One region of the Hathewaya limosa genome, then DNA from elsewhere that is predicted to be linked to it. Evidence: predicted binding sites of a transcription regulator. Region 1 holds the regulator's gene; each other region holds the start of a gene.
The links. The regulator Rex, encoded in region 1, represses fermentation and respiration genes when NADH is low (regulators of the CRP and FNR family bind a similar motif). The targets are predictions, from matches to a motif close to ATTGTTAANNNNTTAACAAT.
Positions count from the first base shown of each region.

Region 2: QOZ93_RS11915 (phosphoglycerate kinase) is a predicted target of Rex. The motif match lies at 2,234-2,253, and genes of this name have one in related genera.
Region 3: QOZ93_RS10905 (DUF1002 domain-containing protein) is a predicted target of Rex. The motif match lies at 1,777-1,796, and genes of this name have one in related genera.

Region 1 is NZ_JAUSWN010000001.1:162,850-171,242, reverse strand. Features, by position in the region: gene groL (chaperonin GroEL) at 1-653, opposite strand, end outside; gene groES (co-chaperone GroES) at 697-981, opposite strand; gene QOZ93_RS14045 (TIGR01906 family membrane protein) at 1,342-2,007, shown strand; gene QOZ93_RS00760 (DNA-3-methyladenine glycosylase family protein) at 2,027-2,911, opposite strand; gene gltA (NADPH-dependent glutamate synthase) at 3,056-4,447, opposite strand; gene QOZ93_RS00750 (sulfide/dihydroorotate dehydrogenase-like FAD/NAD-binding protein) at 4,447-5,316, opposite strand; glycine riboswitch at 5,478-5,581, opposite strand; gene QOZ93_RS00745 (redox-sensing transcriptional repressor Rex) at 5,835-6,479, opposite strand; gene QOZ93_RS00740 (ABC-F family ATP-binding cassette domain-containing protein) at 6,759-8,393, shown strand, end outside.
Region 2 is NZ_JAUSWN010000024.1:23,238-31,630, forward strand. Features, by position in the region: gene QOZ93_RS11905 (sugar-binding transcriptional regulator) at 110-1,159, shown strand; gene gap (type I glyceraldehyde-3-phosphate dehydrogenase) at 1,189-2,196, shown strand; gene QOZ93_RS11915 (phosphoglycerate kinase) at 2,401-3,597, shown strand; gene tpiA (triose-phosphate isomerase) at 3,747-4,499, shown strand; gene gpmI (2,3-bisphosphoglycerate-independent phosphoglycerate mutase) at 4,524-6,059, shown strand; gene eno (phosphopyruvate hydratase) at 6,147-7,445, shown strand; gene QOZ93_RS11935 (hypothetical protein) at 7,882-8,393, shown strand, end outside.
Region 3 is NZ_JAUSWN010000019.1:49,003-57,395, forward strand. Features, by position in the region: gene QOZ93_RS10895 (hypothetical protein) at 1-611, opposite strand, end outside; gene QOZ93_RS10900 (hypothetical protein) at 832-1,635, opposite strand; gene QOZ93_RS10905 (DUF1002 domain-containing protein) at 1,917-2,966, shown strand; gene QOZ93_RS10910 (ABC transporter permease) at 3,042-4,703, opposite strand; gene QOZ93_RS10915 (ABC transporter ATP-binding protein) at 4,706-5,491, opposite strand; gene thiT (energy-coupled thiamine transporter ThiT) at 5,708-6,289, opposite strand; gene tenA (thiaminase II) at 6,320-6,976, opposite strand; TPP riboswitch at 7,136-7,244, opposite strand; tRNA gene QOZ93_RS10930 (tRNA-Met) at 7,401-7,476, shown strand; gene QOZ93_RS10935 (DNA polymerase IV) at 7,587-8,393, opposite strand, start outside.

The sequences.
Region 1 (8,393 bases):
ATATATGCATCTTCAAGAATAGCTTCCATCTTTTCAGTATCTGTAGCCATATATGGACTTAAGTATCCTCTATCAAATTGCATACCTTCAACAACACTTAATTCAGTTCCCATAGTCTTTGATTCTTCTATGCTTATAACACCTTCATTGCCTACTCTTTCCATAGCATCAGCAATTAATTTACCTATTTCTTCGTCTGCTGCTGAAATAGCTGCAACTCTTGCTATATCTTCTTTACCATTAACTGGTTTAGATAATTTTTTAATTTCTTCAACAGTCGTATCAACTGCCATTTTTATACCTTCTCTTATTAGCATTGGATTTGCACCAGCTGTTACATTTTTTAGACCTTCTCTTATAATAGCTTGTGCTAATAAAGTAGCTGTTGTAGTACCATCCCCTGCTACATCATTAGTTTTTGTTGCAACTTCTTTAACAAGTTGAGCTCCCATATTTTCATATGGATCCTCTAATTCTATTTCTCTAGCTATACTTACACCATCATTAGTAATTAGTGGTGCTCCAAATTTTTTATCTAAAACTACGTTTCTTCCTTTTGGTCCAAGTGTTACCTTTACAGTATTAGCTAATTTATCAACACCTTTTTGCATTGATCTTCTAGCTTCTTCATTAAATAATATTGTCTTTGCCATTATCAAAACCTCCTATTTATTAAACTTTTTAGGATTAATTCTATTATTCTACTACTGCTAATATTTCTGATTGACTTATAATTATATATTCTTGACCTTCAAATTTAATTTCATTTCCTGAATATTTGGAGAATAATACTTTATCTCCAACTTTTAATTCCATTTTAACTTCTTTACCATCTACTATTCCGCCAGGTCCTACTGCTATTACTTCAGCTTCTTGAGGTTTTTCTTTTGAAGCCCCTGTTAAAACAATACCGCTTTTAGTAGTTTCCTCTGCTTCTAATCTTTTAATAACAACTCTGTCACCAAGTGGTCTTATACTCATTTTAAACCCTCCTTAATCAAATCGTTTATATTTATATTTATAACTTAGTAATTTTTATTAGTATCTCTTTGTTAGCACTCATTGATTTAGAGTGCTAATACAATTATTATAGTAATTAATACTAATATTAATATCAACTATGATACTGTTTTAAAATAGACCGTTATCAATAATTTTTTATCAATATTTAAATTTATAAGTATAAATCTTAATATTTCTTTATTTTACTATTATATACTATTTTTAAATGGAATATAAGATATTTTTGTCTTTTTATTCTATTTAAAATGATTATAATATAATAAAAAGACAAAATTAACTCAACTTTATTAATAATCATACTTTTACGAGGTACTTACAATGACTAATTCTAAATTATCAATTAATAAAATATTTACTATTAGAAATATTATTTTTTATTCATCTTTTATATACTGTCTTATAACTTTTAGTATAAATATTACATTACTTTTTAAAAACATATATTATTTTGATATTAAATTTTTAAATCTTGAAAATTTATCTTCTTTATCCTATGAACAATTAAAACATAATTATAACTATCTAATAAATTTTTTATATAGTACTACATATAATTTTAAAATGCCTTATTTTATATCTTCACAAGAAGGAACCACTCATTTTTTTGAAGTAAGAAATGTTATACAAAATATGAATTTAGGTATGTTTATTTTTCTTCCAATTACAATTTATAATTTTGCAAAAAAGTACAAACAAAAGGAATTCAAATTCATACGCAATTTTTCCGTTATTTCATTGATCATTCCCTTTGTTCTAACTATACCCATTTTAATTAATTTTAACTTTACCTTTAAAATTTTTCATAAAATCCTATTTAACAATAACTACTGGCTTTTTGATCCTATAAAAGATCCCGTAATAAATGTTCTTCCTGAAACTTTTTTCTTTCATGAAGGAATTTTTATATTATCAATTTTTTTATTATATTCTTTATTATTTTTTATGATTTACTCTATGAGTTTAAAAAAAAATCAAAAAAAATGAAAGTAAAATTTCTTATTTATTAAATATTAATTTTATTTTCTCTTGCATAATAAAATAAATATTGTTGTGCAAATCCAGAAAGTTCTCCAAACTTTTCTCTTGCAAATATTCGAATTTTAGGCAAAGATACTTCTGGGGCTAGGTAAAAGTATTGCATAGCCCTTTTTACCCATACATCAACTGGAAATGCAGAATATTTCTGCATAGAAAAAAGTATAATACAATCAGAAACTTTGGGACCTACACCGTTAAACTCTTGCATTTTTTTATGACATTCATCATCATTCATTTCTTTAATTTCTTCTAAATTCATTTCACCAGTATATATTTTATTTATAGTATCTTTTAAATACTTAGCTCTAAATCCTGTACTACACCCCTCTAATTCTTCTGTAGTAGCAATACTTAAGCTTTCAAGACTAGGAAACGTATAATAGGTTTTCTCTTTATATTCTAATTTTTCACCCCACTTCTCACTTATATTGCTTATTGCTTTTTTTATCATAGATATTCTATTATTGGCAGATATTATAAAGGATAGTGTTATTTCAAAAGGTTCTTGTTTTAAAATTCTTATTCCTTCTCCAAATTTAATTCCTTCTTTTAAAATAGGATCTTCTCTTAATATATCTTTTATCTTTCCGTAATCATTTTTTAAATCAAAATATTCTTCCCAAATATCATAAAATTCTTTTAAATTTGTATTATAAATAAGCATATTATTGTCTTTTTTATCCACTTCTATAACTTTTTCAAAGGCAACTCCAATATAACTTCCACTTTCAGTTTTGTTCCACCTAAAACATTGACCACACTCAAAAACATTATGTAGATCAAAATTTTTTATTTCTTTAACTATTACTCCATTTTCTATTACTTCTACTGATTCATAATCTCTATACATTTATCCTCTCTCCTAATATAACTATTTTTCACCTTGTATTTACTTATATTTTATCCCTTTACACAAAAAAATTCTCTATTTAAACAAAAATAGTTATCCTTAAATTTTTAAGGATAACTATTTTTATAAATATAATACTCAAATTTATTTACTTAACATCTCATCTATAGCATACGCTGCTTTCTTACCGGCTTCCATTGCCAATATAACTGTTGCCGCACCTGTAACAGCATCTCCACCAGCAAATACTTTTTCTCTTGAAGTCAATCCAGTTTCTTCATTAGCAACTATACATTTTCTTTTATTAATATCAAGACCTTTTGTAGTAGCTGGAATTAATGGATTTGGTGATGTACCTAAAGACATAATTACAGTATCTACATCTAAAATAAACTCAGAATTAGGAATTTCTACTGGTTTTCTTCTTCCAGATTCATCAGCTTCTCCAAGTTCCATTCTTACACATTTCATTCCTTTAACCCAACCATTTTCATCACTAATGATTTCCTTTGGATTAACTAAAAGGTCAAATGTAACGCCTTCTTCCTTAGCATGATGAACTTCTTCAACCCTCGCTGGTAATTCAGCTTCTGATCTTCTATAAACTATATGTGCTTCATCTGCACCCAATCTTAATGCTGTTCTTACAGCATCCATTGCAACATTACCACCACCAACAACTGCTACCTTATTTCCTACTTTTATTGGTGTATCATATCCCTCTTTAAATGCCTTCATTAAGTTTGTTCTTGTTAAGTATTCATTGGCTGAGAATACTCCATTTAAATTTTCTCCAGGGATACCCATAAATTTTGGAAGACCTGCACCAGAACCAACAAATACAGCATTAAATCCTTCATCTTCTAACAATTCATCTATTGTAATAGTTTTACCTATTATAACATTTGTCTCTATCTTAACACCTAATTTTTTAACATTTTCTACTTCATGCTTAACAACTGTATCTTTTGGTAATCTAAATTCTGGAATACCATAAACTAAAACTCCACCTGCTTCATGAAGTGCTTCAAATATTGTTACATCATATCCTTCTTTAGCAAGTTCACCTGCACAAGTCAATCCTGAAGGACCACTTCCTATAACAGCTACCTTTTTACCATTTTTCTCTTTTGTTTCACTAATATCAACATTATGTTCTCTTGTCCAATCTGCTACGAATCTTTCAAGTTTTCCTATAGCAATCGCTTCACCTTTTATACCTAGTACACATTTACTTTCACATTGTAGTTCTTGAGGACAAACTCTACCACAGACTGCAGGTAATGCACTATATTTAGCTATCACCTTAGCTGCTTCTTCAAATTCTCTATTCTTAACATGTTGGATAAATCCTGGAATATCTATACTTACAGGACATTTAGTGACACATCCTGGTTTTTTACAATTTAAACATCTAGAAGCTTCTTTTACAGCCTCTTCTTCAGTGTAACCTAAACATACTTCTTTAAAATTTCTTGCTCTTTCCTTTGGGTCTTGTTCTGAAATTGGAATTCTTTTCATTCTATCTACTGCCATTATTTCGCACCTCCTAAACCACAACCTGATCTTAAAGCATCATTATCTTCTTTTTCTTCAGCTCTATACATAGCTGATCTTCTCATTGCTTCATCAAAATTAACTTTATGACCATCAAATTCTGGACCATCTACACATGCAAATTTTGTTACCCCATCGACTGTTACTCTACAAGCTCCACACATGCCAGTTCCATCAACCATAATTGGATTTAAACTTACTATAGTTTTTATTCCTAACTTTTCTGTAGTTAGGCATACAAATTTCATCATAATCATAGGTCCTATTGCTACAACTACATCATATTTTTTCCCTTGATTATTAACCAATTCTTCTATTAAATTAGTTACTAGCCCTTTAAATCCATATGATCCATCATCTGTTGCTGGATATACGTTTCCTGCTACTGCTTTCATTTCTTCTTCCATTATTAATAGCTCTTTATTTTTAGCGCCTATAATAACATCTGCCTCTACTCCATGTTCATGTAACCATTTAACTTGTGGATACACTGGTGCTGTTCCTAATCCACCTGCTACAAATAATATTTTTTTATTTTTTAATTCTTCTATATCTTCACTTATAAATTCAGATGCTTGTCCAAGTGGACCAACAAAATCTTCAAAGTAATCTCCTTCTTTATAATCCATCATTCTCTTAGTTGAACATCCTATTGCTTGTACTACAATAGTCACTGTACCTTTTTCAGAATTATAATCACAAATTGTTAAAGGTATTCTTTCACCTTTTTCATCCATTTTAACTATAACAAATTGACCTGGCAAAGCTGATTTTGCTACTTTTGGAGCCTCAACATCCATTAAAAAGATCTGAGGAGCTAATTGTTTTCTTGCAACAATTTTAAACATTTTCATTCCTCCACACCTAAGTTTTTTAGTAAAAATTATAACCATTGATTAGATTTTAAATCAACATAATATTAAAATTATAAAGATTTTCTAAATACTTAATTAGAAAAATAACTAATATTAATATATTAATATTAGGAAATAAATAACGATATTTTACGCTACTTATCCCTGTCCTTTTATCTGAAAGCTTCCTTAAATCTTTTATAAAAAAATTAAGTTTCTTCTTCGATGACCAATTATGGTTCTCTCCAGGGCGGTGTCCAGTTATTGTTCAATAACCTGAAAGTTTCTGAATAATCTATAGCGACTTATTATTCGTTTCTTCTTCGGTTACTCCAAAAGGAGTATCTCCAACAACCTTCATTCACTCTCATTATAAAATTTAAAATTGTTATATATTTCACCTTTTATACTCATTTTATAATCTTATAAATATTTAGTCAATAATGAGTATAAAAATTCAAAATAAATCTTTAGAAAATTCCCATGAATTTTACTAAAGATTTTTATTTAATTTACTGGGAATCTTCACAATCATTTAATAAACATGTCAATGTAAGTAAACTTTCACTTAAATGAACATTTTCTACAACTACATCTTCAGGTACCTTAAGGTCTACTGGTGCAAAATTCCAAATACCTTTTATGCCACAGTTTACAAGTAACTCACAAATTCCTTGTGCGCTTTCTCTGTTTACACATATAATTCCTATTTCTGTAGGATTTTCTTTTAAGTAATGAGTTAAAGAATCTATATCTTGCACTTCTATATCTCTTATCTTCAATCCTATAAGTTTCGGATTTCTATCAAAGATAGCTCCTATTCTAAATCCCATTTTTTGAAAATTATCATAATTCGCAACTGCCTGACCTATATTACCTGAACCAATTAAAACCATATTATATACTTGTTTTAAGCCTAAAATTTTACTTATTTCTTCATATAAGTCTTTTACATTATACCCATATCCTTGTTGACCAAAATCCCCAAAACAATTTAAATCTTGTCTAATTTGTGACGCTGTGAAACCAATTTTTTCGCTTAATTCTTTTGATGAAATTCTATCTACTTCGTTATTTAACAATTCATTTAAATATCTATGATATTTAGGTAATCTTTTAATAACAGCCATAGATATATTAGCTTTTTTCCTTTCCACGCGAACACCTCCCTTAAACCATTATAAAATAATTTATTAACAACACAATTACTATAATATTATTATCTAATTGGAGTTATTGTCAAGTGTTATAATATACTGTAATGTAAATTTTAACACATTGTAACCTTTATTTCCTATATATATAGTTATATAATAAACATCTTATAATTATATATACTAATTATGCATAATTATGTATGTTAACTAATTCTTAGTGACTAAAACTGAAGAGTTAGATATAATATTATATATGTTAATAGAATGAAGGTGAATAAAATGATTGTACTTAGTTGCAAAGAAATTAGTAAAAGTTACGGTATAGATGTGATTTTAAAAAGTGTTACATTTAGTATAAATGAAGGTGATAAACTAGGTTTAGTTGGTTCTAATGGTGCTGGTAAATCTACTTTATTTAAAATTTTGACACATTCTCTTGAACCAGATAATGGTGAAATATTTATAGATAAAAGTAAACAATTAGGTTATTTGTCTCAGCATCTTTCACTAGAATCTGAAAATACTATTTTTGAAGAAATGTTAAGGGTATTCGATTCTTTAATTAAATTAGAAGACAAGTTAAAAAAGTTAGAAGAAGAATTAAATTCTCCTTACGATGAAGTAGATGAAAACCATTATAATAACTTAATTAAAACTTATACTACAGCACAAGAAACTTATGATATAAAGGGCGGATATACATATAAAGCTGAAATATATAAAGTTCTATATGGATTAGGTTTTGTAGAAAATGATTTTAATAAAAAAATTAACATTTTAAGTGGTGGGCAAAAAACACGTGTTGCTCTGTGCAAGCTATTACTTACCAATCCAGAAATTTTATTATTAGATGAACCTACAAACCATTTAGATCTTGATGCTATAGAATGGTTAGAAGAATACTTAAAATCTTATAAAGGAACCATTATCGTAATATCCCATGATAGATTTTTCCTAGATGCTATAACAAATAGAACTTTAGAACTTATTAATGGAAAAATCCAAGACTACAATGGAAATTATACTAAGTTTATAGAACTTAGAAAAAAGAACTTTGAAATTCAACAAAAAGCTTTTGAACAACAACAGGAAGAAATTAAAAGACAAGAAGAAATTATAAAACGTTATAAGTCTTTTAACAGAGAAAAAAGTGTTAGAGCCGCTGAAAGCAGACAAAAAGCTTTAGATAAAATTGAAAGAATAGATGCTCCTGATAAAGAAACGAAATTAAAACCATTTACTTTTAAAACAGATCTTACAAGTGGAAATGATGTTTTGATTGTAGATAAACTTTCTAAAAGTTTTGGAGAAAAAACTTTATTTACAAATTTAAATTTAAAAATTAATAGGGAAGAAAAACTTGCACTTATTGGTGAAAATGGTAGAGGTAAGACTACTTTATTTAAAATAATTATGGACTTTATAAAAGCTGATGGTGGAACAAAATGTTTAGGAAGAAATGTAGAAATAGGATATTATGATCAGGAACAATCTAATTTAAATCTTAATAAAACTATTTTAGAAGAAGTATGGGATGATTTTCCTGAATTAACCATGACTGAAATTAGAAGCGCCCTGGCCTCTTTCTTATTTATGGGGGACGATGTTTTTAAAGTTATTTCTTCTTTAAGTGGTGGTGAAAAATGTAGAATAAATTTATTAAAATTAATGCTAAAAAAAGCTAATTTCTTATTATTAGACGAACCTACCAATCACTTAGATATTATATCTAGAGAGGCTTTAGAAGATGCCCTTTTAACTTATGATGGTACAGTTTTAGTAATATCTCACGATAGATACTTTTTAAATAAAGTTGTAAATAAAATAATTGAACTTCAAATAGATGGAATTAAAGAATATCTTGGAAATTACTCTTACTATATAGAAAAGAAACAAAATCCAAATAGATTTCAA
Region 2 (8,393 bases), on a different contig from region 1:
AAAATTCTTAAAATTAATAAAAAATGTTGGACAAATTTATAATATAAAGTATAATATAAGTGGGAACAGAAATAATAGCATGGGACTAAAAAGTTCCAAAGAGGTGTTTATTATGGATATATTGAAATTACAAAAAAAAATAGTACCAGAGCTTTTAGAGCTTTTACAAAAAAGGTATTCTATTTTAAGATCAATTAAATATAATCAACCCGTAGGTAGAAGAGTTCTTGCAAATAACTTAGCACTAGGGGAAAGAACTATAAGAAATGAAGTTAACTTTTTAAAGTCTCAAGAACTTATTAATATATATAATGAAGGAATGTATATAACAAAAGAAGGAGAAGAGATTATAAATTCTCTTCAAGATTTTATTCATGAAGTAAAAGGATTGAATGATAAAGAAAAAAACATAAAATCTTATCTTAATATTAAGGATGTTTATATTGTTCCTGGAGATTATGAAAAAGATTCTAGTATTTTAAAAGAAGTAGGAAGAGTTGCAGCACTATATTTAAGAGATATTTTATCAGATAAACTTACTATTGCCTTAACCGGTGGAAACACAGTTAAAGAAGTGGTAGATAGTATGCCAAAGACTAATAAGTGTAATGATTTATTAGTAATACCAGCAAGAGGTGGTATGGGAAGAGATGTTGAAATTCAGGCAAATACATTAGCTGCAAAATTGGCAGAAAAAATTTCTGCTAATTATAAATTACTTCATGTACCAGATAATCTTAGTGACAATGCATTAAAAACTATGTTAGAGGAAAAAAGTATTCAGGAAGTCGTTGACTCAATTAAAAATTCAGATGTTCTAATATATGGAATTGGCAGAGCAGATGTAATGGGCAAAAAAAGAGAACTTTCACAAGATACAATAGAAGAAATCTTAACTAAGGGTGCCGTTGGTGAGGCATTAGGAAATTATTATGATATTCATGGAAATATAATTTATAAACATTCTACAGTAGGAATTACTGATGAAGATACAAAAAAAATGAAGTCGTTAATAGCAGTTGCATCTAATAAAGATAAGGCAGAGGCTATTATAGGTAGTTTAAAAGATAAAACAAAGGCAGTTTTAGTTACTGATGAAGGAACTGCTGAAAAAATATTAAATATAATTGAAAAAAAAGAAGATAATAAATTAAGATAGATATTTAAATTATTGAGGAGGAATTTAGCATGGTCAAAATAGGTATAAATGGATTTGGAAGAATAGGTAGAAATGTATTTAAAGCACTTTTAAATAATTATAGCAATGATATAGAAGTAGTAGGAATTAACGATTTAACAAGCCCAGCTACATTAGCTCATCTTTTAAAATATGATTCTTTATATGGAAAGTTTGATGGAACAGTTGAAGCTAAAGAAGATTCAATAGTTGTTAATGGAAATGAAATTAGAATTTATGCAGAAAGAGACCCTAAAAACCTTCCATGGGGAAAAATAGGAGCAGATATAGTATTAGAATGTACAGGATTATTTACTGATGCTGAAAAAGCTAAAGCACATATAGAAGGTGGAGCTAAAAAAGTTATAATTTCTGCACCTGCTAAAAATGAAGATATTACAGTTGTTTTAGGTGTTAATGAGGAAGAATATGATTCAGCAAAACACAATATTATTTCAAATGCATCTTGTACAACAAACTGTTTAGCACCATTTGCTAAAATTTTAGATAGAGAGTTTGGAATAGTAAGTGGATTAATGACAACTATTCACTCATATACAAATGATCAAAAAATATTAGATGCTCCTCATAAGGATTTAAGAAGAGCTAGAGCTGCTGCTGAATCTATGATTCCAACAACTACAGGTGCTGCAAAGGCTGTTGCATTAGTTTTACCACAACTTAAAGGAAAATTAAATGGTATGGCAGTTAGAGTTCCAACTCCAACTGTATCTATTACAGATTTAGTGTGTGAAATTTCTAAAGAAGCTACAGCTGAGGAAATAAATGCGGCATTTAAGAAAGCAGCAGAAGGTGAATTAAAAGGAATATTAGGATATTCAGATGAACCACTAGTTTCAATAGATTATAGAGGAGATGAAAGATCTTCAATAGTTGACGGATTATCAACTATGGTATCTGGCAAGAATCTTGTTAAGGTTGTTGCTTGGTATGACAATGAATGGGGTTACTCAAATAGATTAGCTGATTTAGCAAAATATATAGCAGATAGATTATAATTATGATATAATATATCCAAAGAGAACACTATTAGAGTATGTTATTTAATTAAAAAGGTGTATTATAGAATTAAAAAGTCTAGTTTTGTAGTTCTCTATAAAACTAGACTTTTGTAAATATTAGAACATAATTTTTCAAATAGATTTTACATATTTGGCATAAAATAAGTTTAATAATGTATTAATATTTTAGGAGGAAACCTTATGAAATTAAATAAAAAAACTGTGGAAGATATAAATGTTAAAGGAAAAAAGGTTTTAGTTAGATGTGATTTTAATGTACCTTTAAAAGATGGCAAGATTACCGATGAAAATAGATTATTAGGGGCATTACCAACAATTAAGTATTTGATTGAAAATAATGCAAAAGTTATTTTATGTTCTCATTTGGGTAAACCAAAGGGAGAAGCTAAACCAGAACTTACATTAGCACCTGTGGCTAAAAGACTTTCAGAATTATTAAATAAGACAGTTATTTTTGCAGATGATGATAAGGTTGTAGGAGAAAATGCAAAAAAAATTATAGAAAATATGCAAGATAGGGATATAGTTTTATTACAAAATACTCGTTATAGAAAAGAAGAAACTAAAAATGAAGAGAACTTTTCAAAAGAATTAGCTTCTTTGGCAGAAGTATTTGTTAATGATGCATTCGGAACAGCACATAGAGCACATTGTTCTACAGTAGGTGTTGCAAAATATATAGATGAAGCAGCTTGTGGATATTTAATTGAAAAAGAATTAAAATTCTTAGGAGATGCTATAGAAAATCCAGAAAGACCTTTTGTGGCTATTTTAGGTGGTGCTAAAGTCTCAGATAAGATAAATGTTATAAACAACCTTTTAGATAAAGTTGATACTCTAATTATAGGTGGAGGTATGGCATATACATTCTTAAAAGCTCAAGGATATAGTATAGGAACTTCATTATTGGAAGAAGATAAGATGTCATATGCTTTAGATATGATTAAAAAAGCTGAAGAAAAAGGGGTTAAACTATTATTACCAATAGATTTTGTTACAGCTAAAGAGTTTTCAGCAGATGCAGAACCTATAATTACACAGGATAGAAATATAGCTGATGATTGTATGGGACTAGATATAGGACCAAAAACTAGGGAACTTTTTGGAGACGCAGTAAAAAGTGCTAAAACGATTATATGGAACGGACCACTAGGTGTTTTTGAATTTGAAAAATTCGCTAAAGGTACAATTGCTATGGCTAAAGCTTTAAGCGAAACTAATGCAACAACTATCATAGGTGGAGGCGATAGTGCAGCTGCAGTTAATAATCTAGGTTTTGGAGATAAGATGACTCATATTTCAACTGGAGGAGGAGCTTCATTACAATTTTTAGAGGGTAAAGAACTTCCAGGAATTACAGTTTTAAGTGAAAAATAATTAATAGTTGAAAAGATAAGCTATATTATTTAATTTCTATGTAGCTTATCTTTTGCTGCTTTAAATGATATAATAATGTTAATTTACGCATTATTGAAGAGAGTAGACATAAATAAAATAACTTACTAGATTAAAGAGGTGTATTAATTATGAGAAAGCCTATTATAGCTGGAAATTGGAAAATGCATAATACTATAGAGGAAGCGGTATCACTTGTTAAAGGATTAAAACAACTTGTAGAGGGTGCCGATGCAGAAGTTATAGTTTGTCCAAGTTTTTTAAGCCTAGGAAGAGTAATAGAGGAAGTAAAAGGTACTAATATTAAAGTTGGAGCCCAAAACATGCATTTTGAAGAAAAGGGTGCTTTTACAGGTGAAATTTCACCAAGTATGTTAAATGAGATTGGGGTTCAATATGTAATTATAGGACACAGTGAAAGAAGACAATATTTTAATGAGACAGATTTTACAGTAAATAAGAAGTTGAAAGCTGCATTTGAGCATAAAATTATTCCTATACTTTGTGTTGGAGAAACCTTGGAAGAAAAGGAATCAAACATTACAATGGAAGTTATAGGGAAACAAATAAAGTTAGATTTACATGGATTAAAAGCTGAAGATGTAGAAAATATGGTTATAGCATATGAGCCTATTTGGGCTATAGGAACTGGTAAAACTGCTACAGCAGATGAAGCTAATAATACAATTAAATTTATAAGAGATGTTGTTAAAAATTTATATGGTGTTGAAGTTTCAGAAAAAGTTAGAATATTATATGGAGGTTCTGTAAAACCTTCTACTATAAATGAACAAATGAATAAATCAGATATAGATGGAGGATTAGTTGGTGGAGCTAGTCTTAAAGCAGAAGATTTTTCTAAGATAGTAAAATACAATGCCTAATCCATATAAGCAGGAGGAAATAAGATGGCAAAAAAACCTGTTATGTTAATGATTTTAGATGGTTTTGGTCTTTCAGATTATGAAGATGGGAATGCAGTAAGACTTTCAAAAAAGCCAAATTTTGATTACTATTATAATAATTATGCCCATACAGCCTTAGAAGCTAGTGGTTTAAGTGTAGGATTACCAAAAGGACAAATGGGTAATTCAGAAGTTGGACATTTAAATATAGGTGCAGGAAGAATAATGTACCAAGCTTTAACAGGTATAAGCAAGGATATAGAAAATGGTGAATTTTTCAACAAAAAAGTTTTAATAGAAGCAATACAAAAATCCATAGAAAAAAATTCATCAATTCATCTTTTAGGTCTTTTATCAGATGGTGGAGTACATTCTCATATAGAGCATTTAAAGGCACTTTTGAAACTTACAAAAGATATGAATGCTAAAAAAGTTTATGTGCATGCAATTTTGGATGGTAGAGATGTGCCACCAAGATCTGCAGAAAAGTATATTAAAGAAATAGAATCTTACATGGATCAATTAGGTGTAGGAGAGATTGCTACCGTAGAAGGTAGATATTATGCCATGGATAGAGATAAAAGATGGGAAAGAGAAGAACTTGCATATAGAGCAATGGTTTTAGGTGAAGGAGAAAAAGCTACATCTGCAATAGAAGCAGTAGAAAATTCGTATCATCTAAATAAAGGTGATGAATTTGTTCTTCCAACAGTTATTGTAAAGGATGAAACTCCTATTACTAAAATAAAAAATGGAGATACAGTTATCTTTTATAACTTTAGACCAGACAGAGCAAGACAATTAACTAGAGCATTAAATGATAAAGAATTTAATGGATTTAGTAGAGAAACATTAAATTTAAATTTTGTATGTATGACTCAATATGATAAAACTATTGAAAATGTGACAGTAGTTTATCCACCAGAGAAATATGAAAATACCCTTGGTGAATATGTAAGTAAAATGGGAAAAAAACAACTTAGAATCGCCGAAACAGAAAAATATGCTCATGTTACATTTTTCTTTAATGGTGGAGTTGAAGAACCTAATAAGGATGAAGATAGAATCCTTATTAATTCCCCTAAAGTAGCAACTTATGATTTACAGCCTGAGATGAGTGCTAATGAAGTTACAAATAAGCTTTTAGATGCACTTAAAGAGGATAAGTATGATCTTATTATTTTAAATTATGCTAATCCAGATATGGTAGGACATACAGGAGTTGTTAATGCTGCAATAAAAGCCATAGAAACTGTAGATAATTGCCTAGGAAAAGTTATTAAAAGTGTATTGGATAAAGAAGGAACTGTATTTATTACAGCAGATCACGGTAACAGTGAACAGATGATAGATTTTTCTACAGGAAAACCTATGACATCTCATACAACTAATAAGGTACCATTTATTTGGGTATCTAAAGAAGGTAAAAATGGCAAATTAGCTAAAAATGGGAAGTTAGCGGATATAGCACCTACTATTTTAAAGGTTATGAATATTGAGCAACCTAAAGAAATGAATGGTGAGTGTTTAATTAAATAATTTTGTTAAGTAGAATATTATTTTTAGTTTAAATCATAAAAGAAAAATTTTTATAATATATAAACATATATTTTGGAGGGAAAAGTTATGAAAAAATACATTGAAATTATTGATATTCATGCAAGACAAGTTTTAGATTCAAGAGCATTTCCAACAATTGAGGTAGAAGTTTATTTAGAAGATGGTACAGTAGGAAGAGCTGCAGTTCCATCAGGTGCATCAACAGGAATGTTTGAAGCTGTTGAATTAAGAGATGGAGATAAATCTTATTATAATGGTAAGAGTGTTTTAAATGCTGTTAATAATGTAAATAATATTATTGCAGAAGAACTAGTTGGTATGAATGTTTTAGATCAAGTTTCAATAGATAAAACTATGATAGAATTAGATGGTACTGAAAACAAAGGAAAACTAGGAGCAAATGCTACTTTAGGAGTTTCTTTGGCTTGTGCAAGAGCTGCAGTTGAAGCATTAGGATTAAGTCTATACCAATATGTTGGTGGAGTTAACGGAAAAGTACTACCAGTTCCAATGATGAACATAATGAATGGTGGTAAGCATGCTGATAATAATGTAGATTTACAAGAATTTATGATTATGCCAGTTGGAGCTGAAAACTTTAGTGATGCATTAAGAATGTGTGCTGAGGTTTATCATGCATTAAAAGCCTTATTAAAATCAAAAGGAATGTCTACTGGTGTAGGTGACGAAGGTGGATTTGCTCCAAACTTACAATCAAATGAAGAAGCAATATCTGTTATTATAGAAGCTATAGAAAAAGCAGGATACAAACCAGGAAAAGAAATATTTATAGCTTTAGATCCAGCATCATCTGAATTCTTCAACGAAGAAACAAAAATGTATGAATTGACAGGTGAAGGAAAAACTTTAAATCCAGCACAAATGGTAGATTTCTATGTTGATTTAGTTGAAAAATATCCAATTATCTCAATTGAAGATGGTATGGCAGAGGAAGATTGGGAAGGATGGAAGATCATGACTGATAAGTTAGGATCAAAAATCCAATTAGTTGGTGATGATTTATTTGTAACAAATACTAAGAGATTATCTAAAGGAATAGAAACAAAAACTGCTAATTCTATTTTAATAAAATTAAATCAGATTGGTACGTTAACTGAAACTTTAAATGCAATAGAAATGGCAGAAAGAGCTGGATATACAGCAGTTATTTCTCATAGATCAGGTGAAACAGAAGATACAACTATAGCTGATTTAGTTGTTGCTGTTAATGCAGGACAAATTAAAACAGGAGCTCCAGCAAGATCTGAAAGAGTAGCAAAATATAATCAATTATTAAGAATAGAAGAAGAACTAGGCGATATGGCTGAATATAGAGGAATGAATGCCTTCTATAATATAAAGTAGTCATTTAAATATGCTAAAATAATATATTTTAATGCAATGAAAAAAGAAACTTCCCTAAAAAACTTATAGTTTTAATTTAGGGAAGTTTTTTTATTACAATTTTATAAAAGAAGAACATGGTACAAAGATTATAAATATTTAGAATGTATTTTATTAAAGAATATATAGAAAATAACGAATATAAGTAAGTGATTTGATTGAACAAAATTTAAAGTATTAAGAACATATTAAGGGAAAGTTTTTATTTTACTAATGTTATGAATAGATCGAAAAATATTTGCAATTTTAAATTAATGTGAAATAAGATTTAAATCTAGTAAACATACTATTTAAAAATCAAGATAGTAATCTTTCAAGCAATTATTAAAGTTAAATAAGAAAATTTTTAATCAACTATTCAATAATAAAATTAAACAATATTAGGAGGTAAGTATACATGAAAAAAGCATTAATGATATTCATAACTATAAGTATTATAATGATTTTATTTGTAGGTGGTAACATATTATCGCATAGAAATAAAATGGTTGCATTAGAGGAAAGAATAAATGCTCAATATTCAAGTAATAAAAGTTCATATGATAACATGTGGAAAAAGTTTAAAGAAGCTACACAGGTTACTGATTTACAGGCTGAAAAAATGAAAGAAGTATATAAGGATTTAATTACAGGAAGATACAATGATTCGAAGTTATTATTCAAAATGGTTCAAGAGCAAAACCCACAATTAGATCAGTCAGTTTTTGTTAACTTACAAAATGAGATAATATCTGGCAGAAATGCATTTAATAATAATCAAAAACAAATGAGTGATATTATTAGGGAATATAATACTTATGTAAGAAAAAAATTTATTACTGCCACTTTGCTAAATTACAGAGTTAAAGATACCAATCAATTTATAATTACAAGTGATAGAACACAAAAAGCCTTTGATACTAAAAAAGA
Region 3 (8,393 bases), on a different contig from region 1:
CCATTTGATTTATTAATATTTAAATAAACATGCTTAATTTTTAGTTCATTACTTGTGCTTAATATTTCTATTATATTGTTGTTATTAAACCCTACTTCTATAGTAAATAATTCTTTTATATTGAACTCTGTAACCAAAACTGGTACTTTTACAATATCCTCACTTTGTTTAGATAAACTTTCCTTATTTTTAATATTTAAATCTTTTATAAAGTTTAACTTTAATTTATTGATATTAGTATAATTTTTTGTTATTGCCTTAGGTACTTTCTTACTTTTAGTTTTAATATCAACAATCTCTCTATCTTTAAATACAATTTTTTTATCATAACTTTTTTCATATTGTTTATCTTTATTTCCATTTGATTTATTATTTTTAGCTCTATCTATAATATCTGTTTGCTTATATTTTTCCTTATTGCTTCTTATATTTTCACTATTTTTTTTAATGTTTTTATATTTATCGTTTAATTTTTTCATATCCCTCATATTTTCATATGGATATTTACATTTTGAATTATCTATACTTTTTATTTTATTTTTTAATAATTTTTTATTACTTCCTTGATAATATAATAATATCATTATTAAAATACTTAAGTTGTTATCCATAAAATCCTCTAATTTCATTACTATAATTAATTTTATAAAAAAAATATACTTTATATTCATAAATTATACTTTTTATTTAAACTTATTAAGACTTTTTAATTTCTAACTATGTATTTTTATAAAACTTTTTTTAACAATAAAGATAAAAAAACTGCTAACAAAGATATCTTTGTTAGCAGCGCTATAATATTTTATTAATAATAACTTTTAAAAGTTATTATTAAAATTCTGTATCAACGTTCATTTGACATCTTTCTGGATTACAAAATTCTGTATTGTATTCAGAATGATGCATTTTTTTATAACCTTCAACTAGTATACTTAACTCTAATTTAAGAACTATTTTTTGAACTATACTACAATATACTTTTCTATAGTCATCACAACACTTATCATGACAATTATCACATTGAGGCATTTTATTTATAGTTAATTCGGAAATTTCAAATGAATTTAATTCACAATAAGGAATTTCATTAAATACCTTTTTCTCATAGCTTAACTTTTCACAAAGAGATGAACCCATAGTACCAGTATCACATCTATTATTTTTCATAGTATTATTTGCATATGGACATTCAGTTTTTATACATTTATTCATGTGCATTTTTCCATCTAAGTCAGAAGCATCGATACCCATACTGAATGGTGTTTTAACATCTATATCATTCCATATATTTCTATGAGCCATACAACAAGATTTTGAATATCCTTGTGAAGGTGTTACATAACTTATATTATTTATAATATAACCCTCTACAAATAATTGTCCTCCTATTAATTTTGCTTGTGTAACTACGACATCTCTTTTTATTCCTTTTATTTCAGTAAATCCACCAGGTATATTTACTTTATTGATAATTGCAGTATTAGTCTCTACATTACCTAAAACTTTAGATATTTTATATTTCCCTTTGCCATTATCCTTTACGCAATCACTAGTACTTAAAACCTTTGACTCTACATTTATTTCGCAATTATCATCATTAAATGATTGTACCATTGAACTATCGTTTTCGCTCATTTGTATATCACTCTTCCTTATCCGTTTTATTTAGAAATTAAAAATATGAAATTTGTATAGGTCATTATAGATCTATAATGACCTATACTTTAATGATATGAAATCTTTACAAGTTTTGTGCCTATAGAATTTCTTAATTTAATTGTAATATTTTTAATATAACTTTAAGAGTTTTTGTAAACTTATTTACACTATTTTAATTTTCATATGTGATATAATATTTTTTATTAACAATTAAATATTTTTTATTATGGACAACAAAAGGAAGGAGTTTCTTAAAAATGAAATTCAACAAATTAATAAGCAAATTTTTAGTTATCGTACTTTCTTTATCTTTTTTAACAGCCTTACCGGTAAAGGAAGCTTATGCAGATGCTTTTAAAGTTGTTACAATAGGAGCTGATTTAAGTAAAGAACAAAAGGAAGAAATGCTTAAATACTTTGGTGTTACCAAAAATGATGCTAATATTTTAGAAGTTACAAATACAGAAGAACAAAAATATTTAAAAGGTGTTGCATCTCAAAAAGAATTAGGTACAAAATCTATATCTTGTTCTTATGTAGACCCAACTAATAAAAATGGATTAACTATATCTACTCATAATCTTTATTGGGTTACTGAAAACATGATAAAGAATGCGTTGATTACTGCTGGTATACAAAATGCTAATGTTAAAGCTGCTGCACCTTTTAATGTATCAGGTACTGCCGCTCTTACAGGAATATTAAAAGGTTTTGAAAACAGTAAGGGTGGAGAAAAACTTGATGAGAATAAAAAGAAAGTTGCTAACGAAGAATTAGTAACTACAGGTAAATTAGGTGAAAAAATTGGACAAGATCAAGCAGCTGGTTTAATAAACGAAGTAAAAAAAGATGTAATTAAAGAAAAACCTAAAACTGAAAAAGAAATAGAAAAAATAGTAGTAAATGTAACAAACAATGTTGGACAAAGTTTAAGTCAAGAAGATATTAATAGTATTACTAAATTAATGGGAAAAATTAATAAATTAGATTTAAATTTTTCTCAATTAAAAGATCAACTAAATGATGTCTCAAATAAATTAAAAGATACTTTTACAAGTGAAGAAGCAAAAGGTTTTTGGGCAAAAATAAAACAATTTTTCGTGGATATTTGGAATGCAATAAAAAATCTTTTTAGTAGTTCAGATGATACTAAAAAAGATAGCGATTCTCCTAAAACAGAAGATGGAAATAAATCACCTTCTGCCAATAATTTAAGTACTCCACAATCAAATAAAGAAAAACAATCTAGTACTTCTACTTCAACATCTTCACAAGATAATTCAAATAATACTAGTACTGCTCAATAAAAAAATATCTCTAGGAAATGTCATTATTTCCTAGAGATATTTTTTATTTAAGTAATTTATAAAATTTTATTTATTTTATTTCATTAATTTCTCCAAAGGTATATTAAAAATTTTTCTCCATGATAAAATAATTATTAAAATTAATACTGCTCCATATATATACACACCTATGGGCCAAAAAAATATAAATACAGCATGAACTCCTCCAAAAATACCTGTTAATATGCTTCCTAATAAATAAGGCGCCACATCTCCTTCTGCCTTAATACTTTTATCACTTTCGGAAAAAGGCAACGCCTTATCCATTAGATAAAAGGAGAAAAGATTTAATATAATAATTACTAAGAACACTATTATTAATTGAGGAATAACCTTTATCCCAAAAATAAATACCCACAAAATACTAAGTAAAATAAATATAGGAAATATAAACTTATAAAATATAGCTTTGAAACAACCTTTGAAGATATTTGAAATTTCATCTACTGGAGAAGTTATATAAACCCATGAACCTTGAAATTTTTGCGAATATTTTATGTTTGTAGCAACTGTACATAACAACATTACAGCAAAATAAATCAATAAATAAGTCTTTGAATTATTCATAGATGTTTTCCATTGTGCAAAGCCTTTAACCATATTCTCATGACTTGCTGGAAAGATCATTATTAATGGAAAAGCTAAAGCTAAACCCAGACTAGGATATATTCTAAATTTAATTTCTCTTTCACTACTAAATAAATTATAAGAAAAATTAAAAAATATTCTCTCCTGTCTATTTCTACATATTATTCTACTTATTCTAAATGAAAATTTCTCTTTTTCTTTTTTACTTTTGCATGTATTATTGTTTAATTTTTCTAGATATTCTTCAAACTTAGGTGTCAGTTGCCAATATATAATAATTGAAACTATAGGTATAATTATTGCCAATAATGTATGTGCTATTAAATATCCTTTAATTTCTCCTGATTCAATCATTGTAAGCGGTGATGCAAACCACATTGGAATTACAAAGTAATGCCATAACTTACTTGTAAAATTAACTTGTATATCTACAACATCAAAAATTCTACCTGCCAATTGACTAAAAAGTGTTATAAATATACTTAAAATAATTTGTACAAAGTTTATCATGTCTTTTAGTTTCTCTCCATCAAAAAACTTTAAAACTAAGAAATAAACAAAAGTAGTTATTATTATCATAAATATATCTATACATATTATCTCTAGTAAAAATACTAAGGTAAAAAACACACCATATCTTAATGAAACTAATATAGAAACTCCTGTAAGAGATAATGTTAAACTAAACATATATATAAGTATATGAGTTAATTTAGCTGCATTTAATGTCCTAGAATCTACACCTCTAGTTCCTATTAAGATTTTATCACGAACATCTAAAAGAACTGTTGAAAAATCCGACATAAATATTGTTAGAACAAAAAACATAAGCATAAAAAAATAAACAGTCATCTGCCATAATATATTAATTTTAAATCCTATAAATAAGGCTAAGATAATCCCCATAAAACCATTTAGAACTATAGAAGATTCCATTTTACTTTCTTCTTTATCACTATTTTTTTGCCTATTAAAAACTGTTGGAACCTTTCTTCTGTCCATAGTTAATTTAATTTTTACAATAGACCTCATAATATCATAATCTACACCAAACTTAGTATAAACACTTTTAAACTTGTCTATAAACTTTAAACTCTTAAATTCCTTCATATCTAATTCACTCCTTGTATAATAGAAGTAAATTGTTCTGCTATCTCTTTATGTTCAGTAAAACCTGTAAATTCATTAAATATACTTTCTAATGATCCTTCATGAGATTTTTCCTTAAGTTCTTCAAAAGTTCCATCTGCTGCTATTACACCATTATTTAAAAGTAATATCCTACTGCTTATTTTCTCAACCACATCCATTATATGTGATGAATAAAATATTGTTTTCCCCTGTGCTGCTAAATTAGCTAATATCTCTTTTATTATCATTACACTATTTGCATCCAATCCACTTAAAGGTTCATCTAAAAATAATATATCTGGATCATGTATTAGACTTGCTATTAGTAATATTTTTTGTCTCATACCTTTAGAGTATGTTAAAATTCTAGAATTAAAAGCATTATCCATTCCTAATATTTTCATAAGTTGTCTACTTTTATATAATGCTGTATTATATTCTATACCATATAACTCTCCTACAAATGTAAGATATTCTTTACCAGTTAAGCTGTCATATAACTCTGAGAGTTCAGGTACATATCCTATATGTTTTTTATATTCTCCATTTCCTTTTAAAATATCTTCACCAAAAATTTCAACACTTCCTTTATAATCTCTTAAAAGTCCTAACATTATTTTAACTGTTGTACTTTTTCCTGCCCCATTAGGACCAATATATCCTATAATTTCCCCTTTATGAATATCTAGATTGATTCCTTTTAATACTTGTTTCGTACCAAAAATCATATAAAGATCTCGAATCTTTATTATTACATCCTCTTCCATCATATATTTGTTCCCCCATTATTATTCTGTTAATTTTTTATGAATATTTTAACATTATATATTATTTCTGTCTACATTACTTTACATATAAGTTATTGAAATAATATTGGCCATAAAATAAAAAATATATAGTAAGAATAAGAAAATTAACTTCTTACTCTTTCTATATATTTATAACTTTATGTACATCATAACAAATAAACTTTATACAATTATTTATTTTATAAACTTTTTTATAGGTATTATTGCTATAAGTATTGTAGTTAATACTGCCTCTACTCCTGCACTAGATCCGTTATATATGATAGAGTATAACCAAACATTCATTCCTTTTGGAGCATATTGCCCGAAAAATAATACTCCAGATATTACAGAGGACAAAAGACTTAATCCTGTAGCAAATAAACTTCCTAATATAATGTTATACTTTTTGTCTTTTCCAAAAGTTCCTGCTACCCCTAATGCCATTGTTCCTAAAATATAATCCAACAAAAATTGTAATGGATGTACTATAACTGCTCCATTTAACAACTTAAGTAATCCAAAAATTAAACCACCTGTAACTCCTGGTATATTTCCATATAATATTGAAAGAATCATTACAGGAAGCATAGAAAACAACGTTATTCCCCCGCCCTGAGGATATCTTATAAAGTGAATTAAATATAATACAAAAGATAGAGAACTAATTACCCCTATTTTTACTATCATATTAGTTGTAAATTTATATTTTATTAAATTTATTATATAAATTCCTAATAATCCTATAGATATTATCAAACCAATAATATTAATCATCTTTTGTTCTCCCTAATTACTCTAAATGTCTTATTTATTATAAGCCATATCCCAAAATTGTTTTTCATATTTACTAGATGTTATAAAAATATTTAATAATTCTTTTTTTTCATCTTCAGTTATATCAGTGCAAATTTTATCTACATAATCTAACCATTCATTTGTGAAATCAGTAAACTCTTTTGATGCATATGAATCTATCCAAGGTTTATAAAAATTATTATCTAATTTTTCTTTATAAATTTTTTGAATATATTTTCCTATATAATTATAACTCCATGTACAAGGCAATGTAGCAATAGCGCATTTTCTTATATTTCCCTCTAATGATTTGGATAACATATAGCTTGTATAACTAGTATTAACTATGTTTGATTCCATCTTCTCAACTTGCCATGGTTCAAATCCAAAATTCTTTAAGTATTTAATATGCACTTCTGTCTCATCATTCATAGTTCCCTTTATGGAATTATAAAAAAATTTCATTTCTTCCATAGTTGAAGCCTTTATAATTCCGACACAAAATGATTTAGAGTATTCTTTAAGATATAAATAATCTTGAATAAGATAGTATTGAAACTTTTCTCTTGGTAAACACCCTTCTGCTAACTCTTTTATAAAGGGATGATTTAAATACTCCTCCCATATTTTTTCTGATTTTTGAAACAAATACTGTGTAAATTTCATAATTACTTCACCTTTCTTTAATATCTGCTCCAACAATGAAAAAACTTATTTTAAAAAAATCTTAAAATAAAAAAGTTATGTCCATTTAGGAACATAACTTTTAATTACACATAAAAATACTAATAAAAATAAATTATATGAATATACAATTTCTCTTAGTATTATATTAATAAGCTTTCCTACGCTGGTATTATCCAAATCAGGTTAAAAGGGTTAATAGTTTTACTATCTCTCAGCCTAATGAAAATCGGCACCCCTAGCTAGATATTTATTTATGTAGTTATTATAAAAGATTTAAAACATAAAATCTATATATTTTTTTACCTTTTAAATCTTTTAATAAATTTTCTTTTTATTTGACTTATTTTAATATATAGGTTATAATTAGTTCATAAGTTAGTTGGAACTATAAAGTTAATAATGACGCGGGATGGAGCAGTTGGTAGCTCGTCGGGCTCATAACCCGAAGGTCGTAGGTTCAAGTCCTGTTCCCGCAACCAAAAACCATACTATTAAAGTATGGTTTTTTTATTTTGAATCCATATTAAATTTCCTTGAGTTTAAAATAAACTTAATTGTTCTTCTTTTTTATGTTCTAAAGATGATATAGTTATTCCAATTCTATTTCATTTAACATCTCATTCCCATATTCCTGTATTTCTCTACTTTTACATATGTATTTTAATAATGTTTTACTTTTAGTATGAGTTTCAAAAGAAGTGGTTTTTAATTTTATAGTTATAGTTTTTCCTTGCATATTTTCCTTTTCCAATGTATTTTCTATAAACTCAGCAAAATTTTCTATATACCATTTTAATTGTTGTTTATTTTTTGTATCTTTTTTTAAAGTTATTTCCCTTCCTATAGATTTTCTCTCTCTAAAAGTATTTACCTTTCTATTATCTATTCCACGTATTCTATCATATATCTCCAATCCAGATTTTCCAAAGTAATTAATAATAAAATCTTTTGATAATGCATATAACTCTTCAATATTAAAAACACCTATATTATTAAGTTTTTTAACAGATTTTTTTCCAAGTCCATGAACCTTATTTATTGAAAGTGGAAAAAGTACTTTGGGTACCATTTCCTTCGTTATTACTTTAATACCATTTGGTTTATTCCAATCTGATGCAAGTTTTGCTAAAAATTTATTATAAGATATACCAATGGATAGTGTAAGTCCTAATTCTTTTAAAACATTTTCTTTTATAAGAAGGGCTATTTTAATGGGATCTTTATTTAAATGAGTTATATCCAAATAAGCTTCATCTATACTTACAGGTTCTACATAAGGAGTTACGGAATAAAATATATCAAATATTTTAGATGAAATTTCTTTATATCTATACATTCTAACAGGCAAAAAAATTGCCTTGGAGCATTTTGCTTTAGCTATATAGACAGGCATAGC